One region of the Streptomyces sp. VTCC 41912 genome, then DNA from elsewhere that is predicted to be linked to it. Evidence: riboswitches for the same ligand, from Rfam matches in the RefSeq annotation. Region 1 holds a riboswitch; each other region holds the start of a gene.
The links. A riboswitch is a leader RNA that binds a small molecule or an ion and turns the genes downstream of it on or off. The one in region 1 is predicted to bind thiamine pyrophosphate.
Positions count from the first base shown of each region.

Region 2: linked by a shared signal. The riboswitch ahead of thiO (glycine oxidase ThiO) and the one ahead of thiC (phosphomethylpyrimidine synthase ThiC) in region 1 are both predicted to bind thiamine pyrophosphate.
Region 3: linked by a shared signal. The riboswitch ahead of ACJ6WD_RS12390 (thiamine ABC transporter substrate binding subunit) and the one ahead of thiC (phosphomethylpyrimidine synthase ThiC) in region 1 are both predicted to bind thiamine pyrophosphate.

Region 1 is NZ_JBJMAB010000003.1:161,253-167,848, reverse strand. Features, by position in the region: gene ACJ6WD_RS06160 (IclR family transcriptional regulator) at 33-809, shown strand; gene ACJ6WD_RS06155 (SsgA family sporulation/cell division regulator) at 914-1,336, shown strand; gene ACJ6WD_RS06150 (YibE/F family protein) at 1,469-2,806, opposite strand; TPP riboswitch at 2,877-3,033, shown strand; gene thiC (phosphomethylpyrimidine synthase ThiC) at 3,028-4,812, shown strand; gene ACJ6WD_RS06140 (hypothetical protein) at 4,933-5,814, opposite strand; gene ACJ6WD_RS06135 (metallophosphoesterase) at 6,025-6,596, opposite strand, start outside.
Region 2 is NZ_JBJMAB010000011.1:248,357-254,952, reverse strand. Features, by position in the region: gene ACJ6WD_RS19000 (MerR family transcriptional regulator) at 1-172, shown strand, start outside; gene ACJ6WD_RS18995 (thiazole synthase) at 169-1,011, opposite strand; gene thiS (sulfur carrier protein ThiS) at 1,020-1,220, opposite strand; gene thiO (glycine oxidase ThiO) at 1,286-2,518, opposite strand; TPP riboswitch at 2,516-2,628, opposite strand; gene ACJ6WD_RS18980 (NAD(P)/FAD-dependent oxidoreductase) at 2,772-4,031, shown strand; gene ACJ6WD_RS18975 (Rv2175c family DNA-binding protein) at 4,133-4,498, shown strand; gene thiE (thiamine phosphate synthase) at 4,607-5,257, shown strand; gene metF (methylenetetrahydrofolate reductase [NAD(P)H]) at 5,390-6,307, shown strand; gene ACJ6WD_RS18960 (hypothetical protein) at 6,344-6,596, shown strand, end outside.
Region 3 is NZ_JBJMAB010000006.1:233,884-240,479, reverse strand. Features, by position in the region: gene ACJ6WD_RS12400 (ABC transporter ATP-binding protein) at 1-279, opposite strand, end outside; gene ACJ6WD_RS12395 (ABC transporter permease) at 280-1,944, opposite strand; gene ACJ6WD_RS12390 (thiamine ABC transporter substrate binding subunit) at 1,983-3,059, opposite strand; TPP riboswitch at 3,164-3,283, opposite strand; gene rlmN (23S rRNA (adenine(2503)-C(2))-methyltransferase RlmN) at 3,318-4,430, opposite strand; gene ACJ6WD_RS12380 (phosphatidate cytidylyltransferase) at 4,598-5,740, opposite strand; gene frr (ribosome recycling factor) at 5,740-6,297, opposite strand; gene pyrH (UMP kinase) at 6,473-6,596, opposite strand, start outside.

The DNA.
Region 1 (6,596 bases):
CGGGGCCATGGCACTCGGACCTGGGGGTTGCGTTGGCGATCGGCAACGACGAGTCCGGCTCGCACCCCACCCTGATCGGGTCGGTGCAGCGGGCGCTGCGACTCCTGGAGGCGGTGGCCGCGCACGCCGACGGTGCGCCCGCCAAGCAGCTGGCCAGGGAGGCCCAACTCCCCCTGCCCACGACCTATCACCTGCTGCGGACGCTGACCCACGAGGGCTATCTGCGCAGGGAGAACGGCGTCTTCGTCATCGGCGAGGGCGCCGAGTCCATCGGTCGGGCGGGGGCCCGGCGCCGGCAGCGCCGACAGTTGGCCGACGCGCTCGCCGTGGCGGGCCGTGAACTGGGCGCCGCCGTCTACTTCGCCGTCTACCGCGAGGGGGAAGTGGAGGTGGTGGCGATAACCGCCGACCCGGCGCGACCGCCCGTCGAGGAATGGGCCGACTTCCGTTCCACCGCCCACACCCACGCGATCGGCCAGTGCCTTCTCTCGCAACTCGACGAACCGACCAGGAAAGAACACCTGTCCCGTTATCCGGTGCAGTCGATGACGCCCTTTTCGGTGCGTTCCGAAGGTGATCTACTGAATCGGCTGGCTACGGTGCGTCGCGGCCAGGTCGCCTACGATCGCCAGGAATATGCCCTGGGCACGGTGTGTTCGGCGATCCCGGTCCGAGTCGGCTCGGCCGCCGCGACGCTGGCGGTTTCTCTTCCTGCGACGGAAGTGCACCGATTGCAAGCAGTTACGGAGCGACTACGGAAAATGGCGGAGAGGGTACTAACGACACTCGCCTTCTCTATCAGTATCTGAAAACTCACTCCTTGTGATCTGCCTGCATGTGACCGACGATGGCGTCAATAGGGCTTCCGGGGATGATTCCCGGCCATCTCCGATCAAGTGCGGGGCAGTGGTTGATGAACGACACGGTTCAGGCAGAAGTGATCATGAGCTTCCTCGTCTCGGAGGAGCTCGCCTTCCGGATCCCGGTGGAGCTGGAATTCGACAGCGCCGATCCCTACGCCGTCCGGCTCACCTTCGATCTCCCCGGAGACGCGCCCGTGACCTGGGTGTTCGGCCGTGAGCTGTTGCTGGACGGGCTGACCCGGCCGGCGGGCGAGGGCGACGTCCGGGTCGAGCCGTCCGCCCCCGAGCACCTCAGCGACGTCTACATCAGCCTTCAAGTCGGCCCCGAGCGGGCGCTGTTCCGGGCCAGCGCGCCGCCGCTGATCGCCTTCCTGGACCGCACGGACCGGATCGTCCCGCTCGGCAAGGAGGAGGTCTGCGACACCCTGGAGGCCGCGCTCGACCGGATCCTCACGGAGGCTCCGGCCGGCTGAGCCGCCCGCCCCGGCCCCTCTCCCCTGTTCCCCTGCCCTCGCCGCCCGGCCGTCGGCCGCCCCGCCCTGTTGCGCCCCGTCCGTCACCCGCACCGTCCCCTCGCACCGGCCGGCCCCGTGGCCCGCCCGCCGTCAGTGCTTCCGGCGCCGTCCGCGCGCCGCGCGTCGCCCACCGCGTCCACCGACGGCCGCCGTCCGCCCCGACCCGTCCGGCGCCGGTCGGTCCGCCGAGACCACCAGGGCCGCCAGCAGCGTGGTCACCGGCACCGACGCGACCAGCCCGATACTGCCCACCAGGGTGCGGACGATCTCCTCCGCGACGACTTCGCTGCCGGCGACCCGCCCCACACTGCTCTGCGCGATCGAGAACAGCAGGAGCAGCGGGAGCGCGGCGCCCGCGTAGGCCATGACGAGCGTGTTCACCACCGAGGCGATGTGGTCCCGCCCGATCCGCATCGCCGCGCCGTACAGCTTGCGCCAACCCACCGTCGGATCAGCCTCCTTGAGCTCCCAGACCGCGGCCGTCTGCGTCACCGTCACGTCGTCGAGCACCCCCAGCGAACCGATGATGATCCCCGCCAGCAGCAGACCGCGGATCTCGATGTTCGGGTACAGCCCGTGCACCAGCCCGGTGGTGTCGTCCGTGTTGCCGGTCAGCAGCGCCCAGTGGGTGAAGATCGAGCCCAACAGTGCGATGAGGAGGAGCGAGGCGAGGGTGCCGAGCACCGCCACCGACGTGCGGGCCGTCAGCCCGTGGCACAGGTAGAGCGCGATCAGCATGATCGCGCTGCCGCCGACCACCGCCACCACCAGCGGATCGGAGCCCTGGAGGATCGCCGGCAGGATGAACAGGGTCAACAGGCCGAAGCTGGCCGTCAGCGCCACCAGCGCGAGCACCCCGCGCAGCCGCCCGATGATCACCACCGCGAAGGCGAAGATCGCTGCCAGTACCCACATCGGCACCGTGCGATCGACGTCGGTCACCGCGTACTGAAGCTCCCTCGGAGCCTTGGGGGAGTAGGAGACGATGACGTCCTGTCCGGTCGTGTAGTGCCGTGGGGCGTCCGGCGTCACCACCGTCTGGAAGGTCCGGCCGGCGTTCTCCCCCGTGGTGACCTTGATCGTCGCCTGTTCGCAGGGCTTGCCGCGGGACGCTCCGCCGGCCGGTGGCTGGCCCCCGGGCGTGGTGGGCTGCGGCTGCTGCTCGGCGTGCACCGCCGCGCAGTCGACCTCCTCGACCTTGGTGACCCGGGCCTTCTCGGTGGGCTGGTCGAAGCCCACACCGGACGGTTTGTGGGGCGGCGCGCCACCGGGCCAGAGGACGAGCAGACCGACCGCCACCGCGGCCGCGAACGGGATCAGGACGGCGGCGATGACCTTGCGCAGATGGCGGGACACCGGTGCGGCCGGCCCGTGGCCGTGCGCGTGCGCATGGCCGGCGGTGGCGTGCTGGGTTTCGGGAGGGCTCACCGCCCGATCATTGCAAGAACCCGTGGGCCCCCTGTTCACACCGACGCCTCGGCCGCTACCGTGGTGGCACCTTTGCAATCGCGGGAGCTCGGAGCACCGGGCTGAGAGGGCGCTGACCTCCGTCCCAGCGGTGTTTCACGTGAAACACCGGATGACGGAAGCCGCTGCGTCGACCGCCGAACCTGTTACCGGGTAATGCCGGCGTAGGGAGTTGGGTCTACATGACTCTGCAGGATGCACGCACGCCTGAAAACGGCTCGGCCGACGGCGAAAAGCCGCAGATCGGCTGGCACAAGGGCTACGTTTCCGGATCGCGTCCGGACCTCCGGGTCCCGGTCCGGCGGGTGCACCTCACCAACGGCAAGGACGTGACGCTCTACGACACGTCAGGGCCGTACACCGATCCCCAGATCGAAACCGACGTTCGCCGCGGTCTGGCGCCGCTGCGCGAGAACTGGATCATCACCCGGGGCGACACCGAGGAGTACGCGGGCCGCCCGATGCGTCCCGAGGACGACGGGATCAAGCACACGTCACCGCGCGGTGGCCTGCGCAACCTCGACGCGGTCTTCCCCGGCCGGCCGCGCCAGCCGCGTCGCGGCCGGGGCGGCACCCCGGTCTCCCAGCTCGCGTACGCCCAACGTGGCGAGATCACCGCGGAGATGGAGTACGTCGCCGTCCGCGAGAACGTCTCCCCCGAGTTCGTGCGGGACGAGATCGCGGCGGGCCGGGCGGTGCTGCCGGCCAACATCAACCACCCGGAGATCGAGCCGATGATCATCGGCAAGAACTTCCTGGTGAAGGTGAACGCCAACATCGGCAACTCCGCGGTCACGTCGTCGATCGAGGAGGAGGTCGAGAAGATGACCTGGGCGACCCGCTGGGGCGCCGACACGGTCATGGACCTCTCCACCGGCCGCAACATCCACACCACCCGTGAGTGGGTGCTGCGCAACTCCCCCGTCCCCATCGGCACCGTCCCCCTCTACCAGGCGCTGGAGAAGGTCGACGGCAAGGCCGAGGAGCTGACCTGGGAGATCTACAAGGACACCGTCATCGAGCAGGCCGAGCAGGGCGTCGACTACATGACGGTGCACGCCGGCGTGCTGCTCCGCTACGTCCCGCTCACCGCCAACCGGAAGACCGGCATCGTCTCCCGCGGTGGCTCGATCATGGCGGCGTGGTGCCTGGCGCACCATCAGGAGTCCTTCCTCTACACGCACTTCGAGGAACTCTGCGACATCCTCGCCGCCTACGACGTCACCTTCTCCCTCGGTGACGGTCTGCGTCCCGGCTCCATCGCGGACGCCAACGACGAGGCGCAGTTCGCCGAGCTGCGGACCCTCGGCGAGCTGAACACGATCGCCAAGCGGCACGGCGTGCAGACCATGATCGAGGGCCCGGGCCACGTCCCGATGCACAAGATCAAGGAGAACATCGACCTCCAGCAGGAGATCTGCGAAGAGGCCCCGTTCTACACGCTCGGCCCGCTCACCACCGACATCGCGCCCGCCTACGACCACATCACCTCGGGCATCGGCGCCGCGATGATCGCCTGGTGGGGCACGGCGATGCTCTGCTACGTCACGCCCAAGGAGCACCTGGGCCTCCCGGACCGCGACGACGTGAAGACCGGCGTCATCACCTACAAGATCGCGGCCCACGCGGCGGACCTCGCCAAGGGACACCCCGGCGCCCAGGAATGGGACGACGCGCTCTCCGACGCCCGCTTCGAATTCCGCTGGGAGGACCAGTTCAACCTGGCCCTCGACCCGGACACCGCCCGCGCCTTCCACGACGCGACGCTGCCCGCCGAACCGGCCAAGACGGCCCACTTCTGCTCGATGTGCGGGCCGAAGTTCTGCTCCATGAAGATCTCCCAGGACATTCGCCGCGAGCACGGCGGTGCGCTGGCCGCCGACGCCGACGCCGCGGCCGGAATGGCGGAGAAGTCGCGGGAGTTCGCGGCGGCCGGCAACCGCGTCTACCTGCCGATCGCGGACTGAGCCGACGGGACCGACCGGGAACGGCCCGAAGACGTGCGGCGCGTGCGTCTTCGGGCCGTCCGCCCGTTCGTCAACGCGGCCGGGCACCGCGGGGCACCAACGCGGGCGTCCGCGCGGCAGCTACTCCGGCCGGCGTTCCGGCCCCCCGTAGTCGGGGCTGGTGAAGTCCGGGCTGGAGTAGCGGGGGCGGGACCAGGAGGCGTCGGTGTCGCGGCTGCTGAAGCGGGGACGGGTGTAGCCGAGCGTGGGGGTGCGGCGCTCCTCGGCCGGTGCGGGGCGGGGCACGTACCGGACCGGATCGTCCTCGGGGTCGGCCGCGGGATCGGCCAGCGCCTCGCGCAGGAAGGGCAGCAACCCGCGGTCCAGGAGGGCCTGCCGCCAGGCGTCGTGGGCGCTGTCCAGCGCGGCGGCCCGCTCCTTGGCCGCCGTGTCCCGGGCCGTGCCGTTGCGCAGCGCGGTGACGACCACGCAGCCCATGGCGACCAGTGCCCCGGCGGCGGCCAGCCCTGCGAAGACCCAGCCGACGCTGATCAGGGGCCGGGAGACGGCCGGGTCCGGGTCGACGGCGCGCAGCACGTAGCCGATGACGAGGAAGAGGACGGCCGCGATGCCGGCGAGCACCGGCACGAGGACGGTGGCCATCGCGGCGAGCCCGAACCCGGCAGGATCGGACTCCGGCTCGTCGTCCGCGGTGGCCGGTCCGGTGCGTTCGTCAGAGGTCTGGTCCGCCGACGGACCGCCACCTCCGGCGCCGGACGCGGCGGTCGACGGGGCGCGCAGCTCGGTGCGCAGCCGTATGAAGCGTTCGTATTCGGCCGTCGCGCAGGCGGCGATCGCGCTGGTCGCGCTGAGCGCCATCATGCGCAACTGCTCGCTGCTGAGCCGGTTTCCGGCGGCAGCGGCGAGATCGTCCGGGCGGTTTTCGGCGGTGCGCAGCGCCTCATCGAGGATCCGCGCGAATTCCGCGCGGTCCTCGTTCAGCAGGTGCGGAGCGCTGTTCATGTGGATCCCCCGAAGCTCCGTAGGGCCGTACGGGCCGGCCGGGGGCCGGGCGCCGGGCGGAAACGGAGGAGAGCCTGCTACGGATAGACCGATGGTAGAGCGCCGCCGGCGCGGGGTGACAGAGAGTTTGCGGAATTTGCCTGATGCCGCGACCGATTCCCGTCCTATCTGATAACAGGTCGGGACGGCATCGGACCGTCGGAGGAACCGTCAGCCCGCCAACGGGAGTTGGCAGACCAGCAGCTTTCCGGCCATCGTGACACCGCCGTCCATCGCGATGGCCAGACCGTCCGCGTAGACGTGCGGGCCGTCCACGGCGACGCCGTCGTCCTCGCCATCCTCCGCGCCGACCTCGCCCAGCAGGTACGGGATCGGGCTGTGGCCGTGCACGACGCGGTTGCCGCCGTAGGCGTCGAGCAGTTCGCGCACGGCCTGCGCGCCGGCCTCGTCGCGGAAGGCGAACCGCTTGGTGAACTTGCGGAAGAGGTCCCAGACTTCGTCGGCGTCGCTGCGCGTCAGCACGTCGTGGACGGTGTCGTTGACCTCCTCGATCGACGCGCCGTATTCGAGGTAGGCGGTGGTGTCGGAGTGCACGAGCAGGTGCCCGTCCTCCTCCATCACGGCGTCCAGGCGGGCCATCCACTGGAGGTGGTGGTCCTCCAGGCGGTCCATGTCGTTCTTCTGGCCGCCGTTGAGCAGCCACGCCGCCTGGAAGGAGGCGGTGCCGGCGCCGGACTGCACGGGCGTGTCGCCGAACCGCTTGGCGCCCAGCAGCAACAGCT
Region 2 (6,596 bases), on a different contig from region 1:
GCCCACCTGCCCGCAGCTGGTCGGCGAGCTCCACCGGGAGCGGGCCCGGCTCACGGGCTCCATCGACGCCCTGACGGCCTCCCGGAACCTCCTCGACGAGGTGATCACCGCGGCCCCGCCGGAGCTCACCGCCCAGCTCGCCGGGGCGACCGGGCCCGCGGACACGCCCTAGAACGCCGGGCGCTCCGGGTCCAGCTCCGCGACGCCGTCGGTGGGCGAGGACGCCAACGCGAAGTGGCGGCGCGGGATCCGACCGGCGCGGTGCGCCAGCCGGCCCGCCTGAACCGCGTGCCGCATCGCCGCCGCCATCAGCTCCGGCTCCTGCGCGCGGGTCACCGCCGACGCCAGCATCACCGCCGCACAGCCCAGCTCCATGGCGAGCGCCGCGTCCGAGGCGGTGCCCGCGCCGGCGTCCAGGACGACCGGGACGCCCGCGCGCTCGGTGATCAGCTGGAAGTTGTGCGGATTGCGGATGCCGAGGCCGGAACCGATCGGCGAACCGAGCGGCATGATCGCCGCACAGCCCACGTCCTCCAGCTTCCGGGCGAGGACGGGGTCGTCGTTGGTGTACGGCAGGACGACGAAACCGTCGTCCACGAGGGTCTCGGCGGCGTCCAGCAGCTCCACCGGGTCGGGCAGCAGGGTCCGCTCGTCGGCGACGACCTCCAGCTTGACCCAGTCGGTGCCGAGCGCCTCCCGGGAGAGTCGGGCGGTGAGCACCGCCTCGCCCGCCGTGAAGCAGCCGGCGGTGTTCGGCAGCACCCGGATCCCGTTGCGCCGGAGCACGGACAGCACCGAGCCCTGCACGGTCGGGTCCAGCCGCCGCATGGCGACCGTCGTCAGCTCCGTGCCGGAGGCCAGCAGCGCGCGCTCCAGGACGCCGAGGCTGGGCGCGCCGCCGGTGCCCATGATGAGCCGGGACCGGAACGCGGTGCCGGCGATGGTGAGCGGGTCGGCGTCGGGGCCGGGCGCCGCGACGGCGTCCGCCCGTTCCACTGCGGTGTCGGTCATGACGGTGATCAGCCTCCCTGCACGGCGGTGAGCACTTCGACGCGGTCGCCGTCGCCGAGCGCGGTGGTGGACCACTGGGTGCGCGGCACGACGGTCTCGTTGACCGCGGCGGCCACCCCGGCCGACGCGCGGGACAGCGTGGCGACCAGCCGGTCCAGGGTCAGCCCGGCCGGGATCCGGCGGGCCTCCCCGTTGACGGAGACGGACACCGTGGGGCCGGCGGGGGCATCGGGGGCGACGGGGCCGGCAGGAGTACCGGGCGTACCGGGGGCGCTCATACGGGCTGCTCCTCAAGGGCACGGACGCGCTCGGCCCCCAGGGTGGCGGGGGAGAAGCGCGTAGGGGAGAAGGGGCGGGCCTCTTCCGGGACGGTTCCGGTGGCCAGCACCTCGGCCAGCACGTCACCGGTGACCGGCGTCAGCAGTACGCCGTTGCGGAAGTGGCCGGTGGCCAGGTGAAGACCGGGCAGCCCGGTCGGGCCGAGCAGCGGTGCGTTGTCGGGGGAGCCGGGACGCAGCCCGGCGAGGCTCTCGACCAGCGGCAGTTCGGTGAGGCCCGGGAGGAGTTCGTGGGCGTCCCGCAGCAGCTCGTAGACGCCGCCCGCGGTCACCGTGGTGTCCCAGCCCAACTCCTCGCTGGTGGCGCCGAGGACCAGTTCGCCGCTCTCCCGGGGCACCAGGTAGAGCGGGTTGCCGCGGACCACGGCGCGCACGGTGCGGGAGAGGAACGCCTGGCCGCCCGGGAGCCGGTCCGGTAGCCGCAGCCGCAGCACTTGCCCCTTGACGGGCCGCACCGGCGGCCGCACGGCCTCCGGGACGCCCGCCAGCAGCCCGCTGCGACTGCCCCCGGCCAGCACGACCTGACCGGCCGCCAGCCGCGTCCCGTCGGCGAGTTCGGCGCCCGTGGCGCGCCCCCGGGCGGTCGTCAGGCGCTCCGCCGCCGTCCGGTGGAAGACCACCCCGGCCCGTTCGCACGCGGCCAGCAGGGCGCCCGCCAGCCGCCGCGGATCGACCTGGTGGTCACCGTCCACCCGGAGGCCGCCGCGCACCCCCGGGGCGAGCATCGGCTCCAGGCGCCGGCACTCGCGCCCGGTCAGCCACTGCGAGTCCAGGCCCGAGCGGACCTGGAGGGCGTGCAACTCCCTCAGGTGGGCGCGGTCGTCGGCGTCCAGCGCGACGGCCAGGGTGCCGCACCGGCGGTAGCCGATCCGCTGCCCGCTGGCCTCCTCCAGCTCTTCCGCGAAGCGCGGATACCGCTGTGCCGAGGCCAGGTTGAGGCCCAGCAGGGTCTCCTCGCCGTAGTGGAGCTCGGTGACCGCGGCCAGCATGCCGCCCGCGACGAACGCCGCGCCGCCGCCGGGCGCGGGGTCCGCCAGCGCGACCCGCAGCCCGCGGCCGGCCGCCCGCCAGGCGGTCACCAGCCCGATGATGCCGCCGCCGACGACCAGCACGTCGGGGTGCCGGTCCGCGGGCCGCGACGGGTCCGTTGGTGTGGTGGATGGATGCATGGGCGTCCAGCCCCTCCCTTCGCCGGCATGACCCGGATCAGGTTCGTACGGTCGGAGGCCGGCCAGCCTCCCTCTCAGCCCGGTCCGTCCGGGCTCCCGCGAGTGCGTGCGTCCGCCACCCTAATACGGGTCGCGACGCGTCGTAAGGGAGCGCCCGGGGGCCGGGCCCGGCCGTCACGGGGCGTGACGCTGTGTCAGAGATCTCCTTGCGCGCTGCTGCGGGCCGCGTCGGGTGCCGTCCTAGAGTGAGCGGGTGAGCGAGCAGAGCAAGTCTCCCCAGGACCCTGACCGCACGCCGCGCGTGGTGATCGTCGGCGCCGGGATGGCAGGTGTGCAGACCGCCGTGGCCCTGCGCGAACAAGGCTGGCGAGGAGCGATCGCGCTCCTCGGCGACGAGCCGCACCAGCCCTACGACCGGCCCCCGCTGTCCAAGGCGGTGCTGCTCGGCAAGGCCGACGGCTCCGCGTTCGACATCGACTTCGCCAGTCTCGGCATCGACCTCCACCTCGGCCGCCGGGTCACCGCGCTGCGCCCCGAGGAGCACCTCGTCGAGACCGACCGGGGCCCGGTCCGCTACGACTACGCGGTCCTGGCGACCGGCGCCGAACCGATCCGGCTGCCCGGCAGCGAGGGCCGCCCCGACGTGCACCTGCTGCGCACCCTGGACGACGCCGAGCGGCTGCGCCCGGTGCTCGCCGCCCAGCACCGGATCGTGGTGGTGGGGGCCGGCTGGATCGGTGCGGAGTTCGCCACCGCCGCCCGCGAGGCGGGCTGCGAGGTCACCGTCGTCGAGGCCGCCGACCATCCGCTGGCCGGCGCCCTGCCCGCCGAGGTCGCCGGGCACATGACCGGCTGGTACGCGGACGCCGGGGCCGACCTGCGCACCGGGGTGCGGGTCGACTCCGTCGCGCCCGGCGCGGTGACCCTCGCCGACGGCACCGCACTGCCCGCCGACGCCGTCGTCGTCGGCATCGGCGCCCGGCCCGCCACCGGCTGGCTGGCCGGTTCCGGCGTCGCCCTCTCGCCCGCGGACGGCTCGGTGCAGGCCGACGAGCGGCTGCGCACCTCCGTTCCCGACGTCTACGCGGTCGGCGACTGCGCCTCCTTCCCGTCGGCCCGTTACGGCACCCGGCTGCTGGTCCACCACTGGGACAACGCCCTCCAGGGGCCCCGCACGGTGGCCGAGAACATCGCCCGCGGCGCCGCCGAGGGCGTGGTCTACGACCCGGTGCCTTACTTCTGGTCCGAGCAGTTCGGCCGGTTCGTGCAGTACGCCGGCCACCACGGGGACGCCGACGAGCTGGTCTGGCGCGGTGATCCCACCGGCGCCGCCTGGTCGGTCCTCTGGCTCCGCGGCGACGGCGCCGGCGGAGCGGGACGGCTGGTCGCGCTGCTGGCCGTGGGGCGCCCGCGGGATCTGGCCCAGGGGCGCCGGCTCATCGAGCGGGGCGCCCTGCTCGACCGGGAGCGGGCGGCGGACGCCGCCGTTCCGCTCAAGTCGGCGGTCCGCTGACCCGCTGCGCGGCCCCTTGCCGCCCACCCGGCGGGGGACACGCGTTGCCCGGCGGCGATGCCCGGGTACCGGCTGTCAGTGGGAGGTGGCAGGCTTGTCCTGTGACCGAGATTGACGCAAAGATCGATGGACTCGTTCCCGCCTGGCTCACCCTCCCCGACATCGCCGAAGAACTCGACGTCGAGGTGACCCGCGTGCGGCAGCTGGTGAAGGAGGGCCAGCTGATCGCGGTGCGCCGCGGGGAGAACCGCGTGCTCCAGGTACCCGCCGAATTCATCCAGGACGGCAAGGTCGTCAAGGGACTCGTCGGGACGCTGACGCTCCTGCGGGACGACGGCTTCGCCGACGAGGAGATGCTGGAGTGGCTCTTCACCGCCGATGACACCCTGCCCGGTACCCCGGCGCAGGCGCTGCGCGAGAATCGCGGCACGGAGGTCAAGCGCCGGGCCCAGGCCCTGGCCGTCTGACGCAGCCGCGTCCCGCAGCAACCGCACCCACATCCGCAACCGCATCCACGCGGCGTACGGACCGGTTCCGGCCGGTCCGTACGCCGCCGACGAGGGGGAAGCCGCCCGATGACCACCGTTCGACAGGCCCTGTCCGACGCCCGGCTCTACCTGTGCACCGACGCGCGCACCCGGCAGGGCGACCTCCCGCAGTTCCTGGACGCGGTGCTCTCCTCGGGCGTGGACATCGTGCAGCTGCGCGACAAGGGCATGGAGGCCGGCGCGGAGCTGCGCCACCTGGAGGTCTTCGCGGACGCCTGCCGACGGCACGGCACGCTGCTCGCGGTCAACGACCGCGCGGACGTCGCCCACGCCGCGGGCGCCGGGGTGCTCCACCTCGGCCAGGGCGACCTGCCGGTCCCCGCCGCCCGCGCCCTGCTCGGCCCGGAGCCGCTGATCGGCCGCTCCACGCACGCCGAGGCCGAGGTGGACGCCGCCCTCACCGAGCCCGGCGTGGACTACTTCTGCACCGGCCCCTGCTGGCCGACCCCGACCAAGCCCGGCCGGCACGCCCCCGGCCTGGACCTGGTCCGCTACACCGCCGCGCGGAACCCCGAGCGCCCCTGGTTCGCCATCGGCGGGATCGACGCCGGCAACCTCGACGAGGTGCTGGCGGCCGGCGCCCGTCGGGTGGTGGTGGTCCGCGCGATCACCGAGGCCGACGACCCGGGTGCGGCCGCCGCCGAGCTGGCCAAGCGGGTCCGGAGCTATTCCGCCTGACGCGGCCGGCCGGCGCCGGCCGGAGAGCACCGGATGGCCACGGGATGTCCACCTGGTGGACAGCAACCGCACCAACCAGGCATTACGTCGATGCCGGTTGGTGTCCGTCCGACCTGTGGTTAACCTGCCCGTATGGCCCTAGGTACAGCTTCCACCAGGACTGATCGCGCACGCACGGTGCGCGACCTGCTTGCTTCCGGCAAGCGATCCTTCTCGTTCGAGTTCGCCGCCCCGAAGACGGAGAAGGGCGAGCGGACGTTGTGGAACGCCATCCGCCGCATCGAGGCCGTCGCCCCGACCTTCGTCTCCGTGACCTACGGGGCCGGTGGCACCTCCCGCGACGGCACGGTCCGTGCCACCGAGCGGATCGCCACCGACACCACCCTCACCCCGGTCGCCCACCTGACCGCGGTCAACCACTCCACCGCCGAGCTGCGCAACATCATCGGCCAGTACGCCGACGCCGGGATCCGCAACATGCTCGCGCTGCGCGGCGACCCGCCGGGCGACCCCATGGGCGACTGGATCCGGCACCCCGAGGGCATCGGCTTCGCCGCCGAGCTGGTCCAGCTGATCAAGGAGTCCGGCGACTTCTGCGTCGGCGTGGCCGCCTTCCCCGAGATGCACCCGCGCTCCACGGACTGGGACACCGACGTCCGGCACTTCGTCGACAAGTGCCGCGCCGGCGCCGACTTCGCGATCACGCAGATGTTCTTCTACCCGGAGGACTACTTCCGGCTGCGGGACCGGGTGCACGCCGCGGGTTGCTCGACGCCGATCATTCCGGAGATCATGCCGGTCACCAACGTGCGTCAGATCGAGCGCTTCGCGCAGCTCAGCAACGCCGCCTTCCCGCCCGAGCTCGCTGCGCGCATCCTCGCGGTCAAGGACGACCCGGCGGCGGTACGCTCCATTGGCATCGAGTACGCGACGGACCTGTGCGCGCGCTTGATGGCCGAGGACGTGCCCGGGTTGCACTTCATCACCCTGAACCACTCCACGGCGACCCTGGAAATCTACGAGAACCTGGGGCTGCACCAGCGGCCCTGACCACGGCGGCCGGCATCCGGCGGAAGAGGGGCGCATATGGGCTGGACGATCCTCTACATCGCGTTCGCCCTGGTCGCCCTGTGGCTGCTCGGCGAGGTGCTGTTCCAGAACAAGGCGCCGCTGCGCTGGCGGGCGTTGGCCCTGGGCGGCTTCCTCGGCGTCGTGGCCGGCGTGGCCATCCCGTCGGTCATCGTGATCGCCCTGGGGGCCATCGCCTTCGCGCTCGGGCAGACCTACGTGACGCTCTCCGTACGCCGCGGGTTCACGGAGGGCTGGACGATCGGCGGGC
Region 3 (6,596 bases), on a different contig from region 1:
GAACATCAACCCGACGCCACGCCGGTGCGTGGGCACCCCCACCTGGTCGCGCCCTTCGAGCAGCACGGCCCCCGCGTCGGCGTGCTGCAGCCCGGCGACGACCCGCAGCAGGGTGGACTTGCCGCTGCCGCTGGGGCCGAGGACGCAGACGATTTCGTGTGCGGCGACGAACAGGTCCACCCCGTCGAGCGCGGGATGCGCGCCGGGCGTGCCGAAACTGACCGTGACGCTGTCCAGGCGCAGCATTTCCGATGCCGCGGTCCGGGCCTGTGCCGTCATCTAGAACTCCCCGGAGTGGTCGGTGCGGATGCGCTCCAGGGCCAGCAGGGCGCCCGCGCACACCACCATCAATATGGTCGACAGGGCCATCGCCTGGCCGTAGTTGAACTCGCCCGCGCGGCCCAGCAGTCGGGTGACGGCCACCGGCAGCGTCGGCTGGTCCGGCCGGGCGATGAAGACGGTCGCGCCGAACTCACCGAGCGACACCGCGAAGGCGAAGCCCGCCGCGACGAGCAGCGCCCGCCGCACCATCGGCAGGTCCACCTCGCGCCAGACCTGCCAAGGCGAGGCACCGAGGACCGCCGCCGCTTCCCGCAGCCGCCCGTCCACCGCCCGCAGGACGGGCAGCATCGTGCGGACCACGAACGGCACACCCACCAGGGCCTGGGCGAGCGGGACCAGCCACCACGAGGCCCGCAGGTCCAGCGGCGGCTTGTCGAGGGTGATCAGGAATCCGAAGCCGACGGTCACGGCAGAGACTCCGAGGGGCAACATCAGCAGTCCGTCGAAGCCGCGCAGGAGCCGGGTGATCATCGGCGTCCGCCCGGACGGGCCGGCTGCCGGCCGGGAGCGGGTGAGTGCGGCCGCGGCCAGTCCTCCGACCAGGAGGGCGATCGCGGTGGCTGCCGCACCGTAGGCGAGGGAGTTCCAGAGGGCGTCGAGGGGGGCGACGGCGAAGGTGCTGTCGGCGGACGCCGCATCGTGCAGCGTCTTGTAGAAGACCAACCCGTAGCCGTCCGGGCCGGCGAAGGATTGCTCGACGAGTACGGCGAGCGGCAGGACGAGCAGCACCGCGATGACGGTGAGGGTGCCCCACAGCAGCGCCCACTGGCCTGCGCCGTGCGGACGACGGGCGGTCCGGGAGGCGTCGACGAGCCGCAGGGTGGATTCGCGGCGCCGCACGGTCCAGGCATGCAGCGCCAACAGTCCCAGTACGGCCGCGAACTGGATCAGGGTGAGCACGGCGGCGGTCGGCAGGTCCAGGAAGTCGGCGGTCTGCCGGTAGATCTCCACCTCCAACGTGGAGAAGGTGGGTCCGCCGAGGATCTGCACCACTCCGAAGGAGGTGAAGGTGAAGAGGAACACCATCAGCGCCGCGGCGGCCACCGCCGGCCCGAGCGCGGGCAGCGTCACCTTCCGCCACGCCGCGAACCGTCCGGCGCCCAGGACCCGGGCCGCCTCCTCCTGACGCGGGTCGAGCTGGGACCAGAGCCCGCCGACGGTGCGGACGACGACGGCGTAGTTGAAGAAGACGTGGGCCAGCAGGATCGCCCACACCGAGGTGTCCAGCCGGACGCCCCACAGGTCGTCCAGCAGCCCGCCCCGGCCGACCAGCGCCAGGAAGGCGGAGCCGACGACGACGGTGGGCAGCACGAACGGCACCGCCACCACCGCCCGCAGCAGTTGTTTGCCGGGGAAGTCGAAGCGGGCGAAGACGTAGGCGCCGGGCAGCGCGATCAGCAGCGTCAAGGCGGTCGAGGCAGCGGCCTGCCACACCGTGAACCACAGCACGTGGAGGACGTCCGGATCACCGAGCACGGCGCCGAAGCGGCCGAGTTGCCACTGCCCGCCGTCCTTCAGCCCCCGGCCGACGATCACGGCGACCGGGTAGGCGAAGAACACCACGAAGAAGACGAACGGCACGACCATCAGGCCGAGCCGCACCGCCGTGGTCCGCGCGGTCCCCCGTTGCCGGGTGCGGGCTACTTCAGAACGAGCGAGGACCACTGCTTGACCCACTGGTCACGGTTCTTGGCGATCGTCTCGGGTGCGAGGGTCGCCGGCTTGTCGATCGTGACGCCGTAGCGGGTGAACAGCTCCGGCTCCTTGGCGTCCTTGCGTGCCGGGTTGACGAACATCTGCAGCGGCATGTCCTCCTGGAACGTCTTCGACAGGAGGAAGTCGAGCAGCGCCTTGCCGCCCTTCTCGTTCTTGGCGCCCTTGAGCAGGCCACCGAATTCGATCTGCTGGAAGCAGGTGCCGGTCGCGACGCCGGTCGGGGCCTCCTTCGGGGCGGGGTTCTTGCCCATCACTTCGGCGGGCGGGCTGGAGGCGTAGGAGACCACCAGCGGCTTGTCCCCCTTGCCCTTGCCGGCCGCGGAGCCCGAGAAGCGCTCGTTGTACGCCTGTTCCCAGCTGTCGACGACCTCGACGCCGTTGGCCTTGAGCTTCTTCCAGTAGTCCGTCCAGCCGGCCTCGCCGTGGGCGGCGATCGTGCCGAGCTGGAAGGCGAGTCCCGGGGAGGAGGTGGCGGAGTTCTCCGTGACGAGCAGGCCCTTGTACTGCGGCTTGAGCAGGTCGTCGAAGGTCTGCGGCGGCGCCAGCTTGTGCTGGGTGAAGTAGGCGCGGTCGTAGTTGACGCAGATGTCGCCGTAGTCGAGGGGCGTGACCCGGTGGCCGTCCTTGTCGAGCTGCAGATCAGCCGGGACGCTGTCCAGGCCCTTGGCCTTGTAGGGCGTGAAGAGCCCGGCGTTCAGCCCGCGCGAGAGCAGGGTGTTGTCGATGCCGAAGAAGACGTCGCCCTGCGGGTTGTCCTTGGAGAGGATCGCCTTGTTGACGGCTTCGCCGGCGTCCCCGCCCCTGAGCACCTTGACCTTGTAGCCGCTCTCCTTCTCAAAGGCGGCCAGGACGGACTTGGAGGCGTTGAACGAGTCGTGGCTGACGAGCGTGACGGTCTTGGCGTCGGCGCTGCTGTCGCCGGCGCTGCCGCATCCGGCGAGTGCCGTCATGCCCGCCGCGGCGGCGAGCGCTGCCGCGGTGATCCTTCTGGTGGTGCTCACTGATTTCCTCCTGGCTGGCCAGGAAGAGACGCGGCCCCGCCCGGTGCCCGCTGCGTTCTTCATCGGAAGACGTTCGGCAGCGGGCGGTGGGCAGGGCGCAACAGCATGAGTGACGACCGAACTTCCTACCCGGAATGACCCGGGCGAGGTTCAAGGGTCTGCGGCGTCGTAGGGCTACGACGTGTCCGCACTCTCAGCGCTGTGGCGCTCCCCTGTCGGAATGTGCATTTGTTCGACGACACCGTACCAGCGGGTGGCTCAGCGCTCCGAGGCCGCAAGCTGTCCGCAGGCGCCGTCGATCTCCTGGCCCCGGGTGTCCCGCACGGTCACGGGCACGCCGTGCGCCTCGATGGCCCGCACGAACGCCAGCTCGTCCTCGGGCCGCGAGGCGGTCCACTTGGAGCCGGGCGTCGGGTTGAGCGGGATGAGGTTGACGTGGACGCGCTTGCCCTTGAGCAGCCGTCCCAGCAGGTCACCGCGCCACGCCTGGTCGTTGATGTCGCGGATCAGGGCATACTCGATCGAGACCCGGCGGCCGGACTTCTCGGCGTACTCCCACGCCGCGTCCAGCACCTCGCGTACCTTCCAGCGGGTGTTGACGGGCACGAGGGTGTCCCGCAGCTCGTCGTCGGGCGCGTGCAGCGACAGCGCGAGCCGGCACTTGAAGCCCTCGTCGGCGAACCGCAGCATCGCCGGGACCAGCCCGACGGTGGAGACGGTGATGCCGCGCTGGGAGAGGCCCAGCCCGTCCGGCTCGGGGTCGGTCAGCCGCCGGATGGCGCCGACCACCCGCTTGTAGTTGGCGAGCGGCTCGCCCATGCCCATGAAGACGATGTTGGACAGCCGTGCCGGTCCGCCGGGCACCTCGCCGTCGCGCAGCGCCCGCATCCCGTCGACGATCTGGTGCACGATCTCGGCGGTGGAGAGGTTGCGGTCCAGGCCGGCCTGGCCGGTGGCGCAGAACGGGCAGTTCATGCCGCAGCCGGCCTGCGAGGAGATGCACATGGTGACCCGGTCCGGGTAGCGCATCAGGACGGACTCGACGAGGGTGCCGTCGTGCAGGCGCCACAGCGTCTTGCGGGTGGTGTCGTCGTCGCACGAGATGTGCCGCACCACGGACATCAGGTCCGGCAGCAGTTCGGCGGCGAGCTTCTCGCGAGCCGCCGCGGGGATGTCGGTCCACTGGGCGGGGTCGTGCGCGTAGCGGGCGAAGTAGTGCTGCGACAGCTGCTTGGCGCGGAACGGCTTCTCGCCGATCGCCGCCACCGCCTCCCGGCGCTCGGCCGGGCTGAGGTCGGCGAGGTGCCGAGGTGGCTTCTTGGCGCCGCGGGGGGCGACGAACGTCAGTTCTCCCGGGGCCGGGCGTGCCATGGGCGGAAACTCCTCTGTGCGACGAGGTCGGGCGGCTTCTGCCGACGCGTGACCGGGGTCCGGACGGGCCGGAACCGGGAGACCTCACGGATCGTCCCCGCGGTCGCGGGGACGGAAAGGGCGCGCCGCGAACGAGCGACGCGCCCTCCAAGGGTAACCGGCGACGCTCAGCCCGATCCCACGAAGATCACGAACAGCAGCCAGACGACGGGAGCGGTCGGCAGCAGCGAGTCCAACCGGTCCATGATGCCGCCGTGACCGGGCAGCAGGGTGCCCATGTCCTTGATGCCCAGATCCCGCTTGATCATGGATTCGCCGAGGTCACCGAGGGTGGCGCTGACCGCGACCGCGAGGCCGAGCAGCAGTCCCTGCCACCAGATGCCGCCCTTGATCAGGAACTGCATGCACAGCGCGCCCGCCACCATCGCGAAGAGCACCGCCCCGACGAGTCCCTCGCGGGTCTTGCCGGGACTGATCCGCGGCGCGAGCTTCTTCCTGCCGAAGCGCCAGCCGACCGCGTAGGCGCCGGTGTCGCTGACGACCGTCAGCAGCAGGAAGGTCAGCACCCGCTGCGGCCCGTCGTCCTCGGCCGCCAGCATCAGCGCCACGAAGGTCGCCAGGAAGGGGACGTAGAAGGCCGCGAAGATGGCGGCCGTGACGTCCCGGAGGTAGTTCTGGGGTGCCTCGGTCATCCGCCAGACGAGGACGGCGAGCGCGGTGAGCGCCATCGCCACCCAGGCGCCTTCGGCACCGCGCACGTACCCGGCGACGACCATCGCGGTGCCGCCCAGCGCGAGCGGGACCATCGGCACCCGGATGTCCTTGCGCTCGGCCAGCCGCGAGGTCAGTTCCCACAGGCCCACGACGACAGCGAGCGCTATGACACCGATGAACACCGGCTTGTAGACGAAGAGCGAGGCGAGGATGACCACGCCGAGCCCGACGCCGACCCCTATGGCGGCGCGCAGGTTGCGCCCCGCGCTCTTCTTCTGCGGTTTCACTGGGTCACTGTCGGACCCGGGGAGCGAGGTGGGCATGGGCTCCTGCGGCCTGTCGTCGCGGAACAGGGGGCCGCTCAGGCGAGCAGCCCCCCGGTCGTCCGAGATACCCCGGATGTCCCGATGGTCGTCCTGGTGTCCGCCCGGCTCGGGCACGAGGGGCATGGGCCGAGTCTGCGTCGCGCCGCCTCCGTCGTGCACGGGACCCGCCGGGACGGGAGGCGCCGCCCCGCGCAGCGAGGCGGCCGGTCCGTGATCGGGCGGTCCCCACTGGCCGGAGCCGGGCGGGGTCCCCCAGGATGACTCGTTCATCAGACCTCTAGGAGCTCGGATTCCTTGTGCTTGAGGAGCTCGTCCACCTGCGCGACGTACTTCGCGGTGACGTCGTCGAGCTCCTTCTCGGCGCGGCGCACCTCGTCCTCGCCGGACTCCTTGTCCTTGACCAGCTTGTCGAGCGACTCCTTGGCCTTGCGACGCACGCTGCGGATCGAGATCTTCGAGTCCTCGGCCTTGTTCTTGGCGACCTTGATGAACTCGCGGCGGCGCTCCTCGGTGAGCTCCGGGAACGTCACACGGATGATGTTGCCGTCGTTGCTCGGGTTGACGCCGAGGTCCGAGTCACGGATCGCCTGCTCGATGTTGCGCAGCGCGCTCTTGTCGAACGGGGTCACCACGGCCATCCGCGGTTCCGGAACCGAGAACGACGCCAGCTGGTTGATGGGCGTCATGGCACCGTAGTAGTCCGCCACGATCTTGTTGAACATCGCCGGGTGCGCACGCCCGGTGCGGATCGCGGCGAAGTCCTCCTTGGCGACCACGACGGCCTTCTCCATCTTCTCCTCGGCTTCGAGGAGGATCTCTTCGATCACCACTTGCTCCTGGTCTTATCGGTAAGAAGCAGAGCCTCGCCCCTGCCGCGCGTCTTCTCCTGCACGGTGTCCGACCGGCAGGCGGTTGTCCATCCCCGTACCGAGGTCTTCCCACGACCGGGGGTTGCCGCCCGTACGGGCCGACGCCCCTACGGAATCACGGCAGTTGAGGCCGTCAGGCCCGGGTGTTCTGATCGCTGACGAGCGTGCCGATCTTCTCACCCTTCACCGCACGCGCGATGTTCCCCTCGGCGAGCAGTTCGAACACGAGGATCGGGAGCTTGTTGTCCCGGCACAGC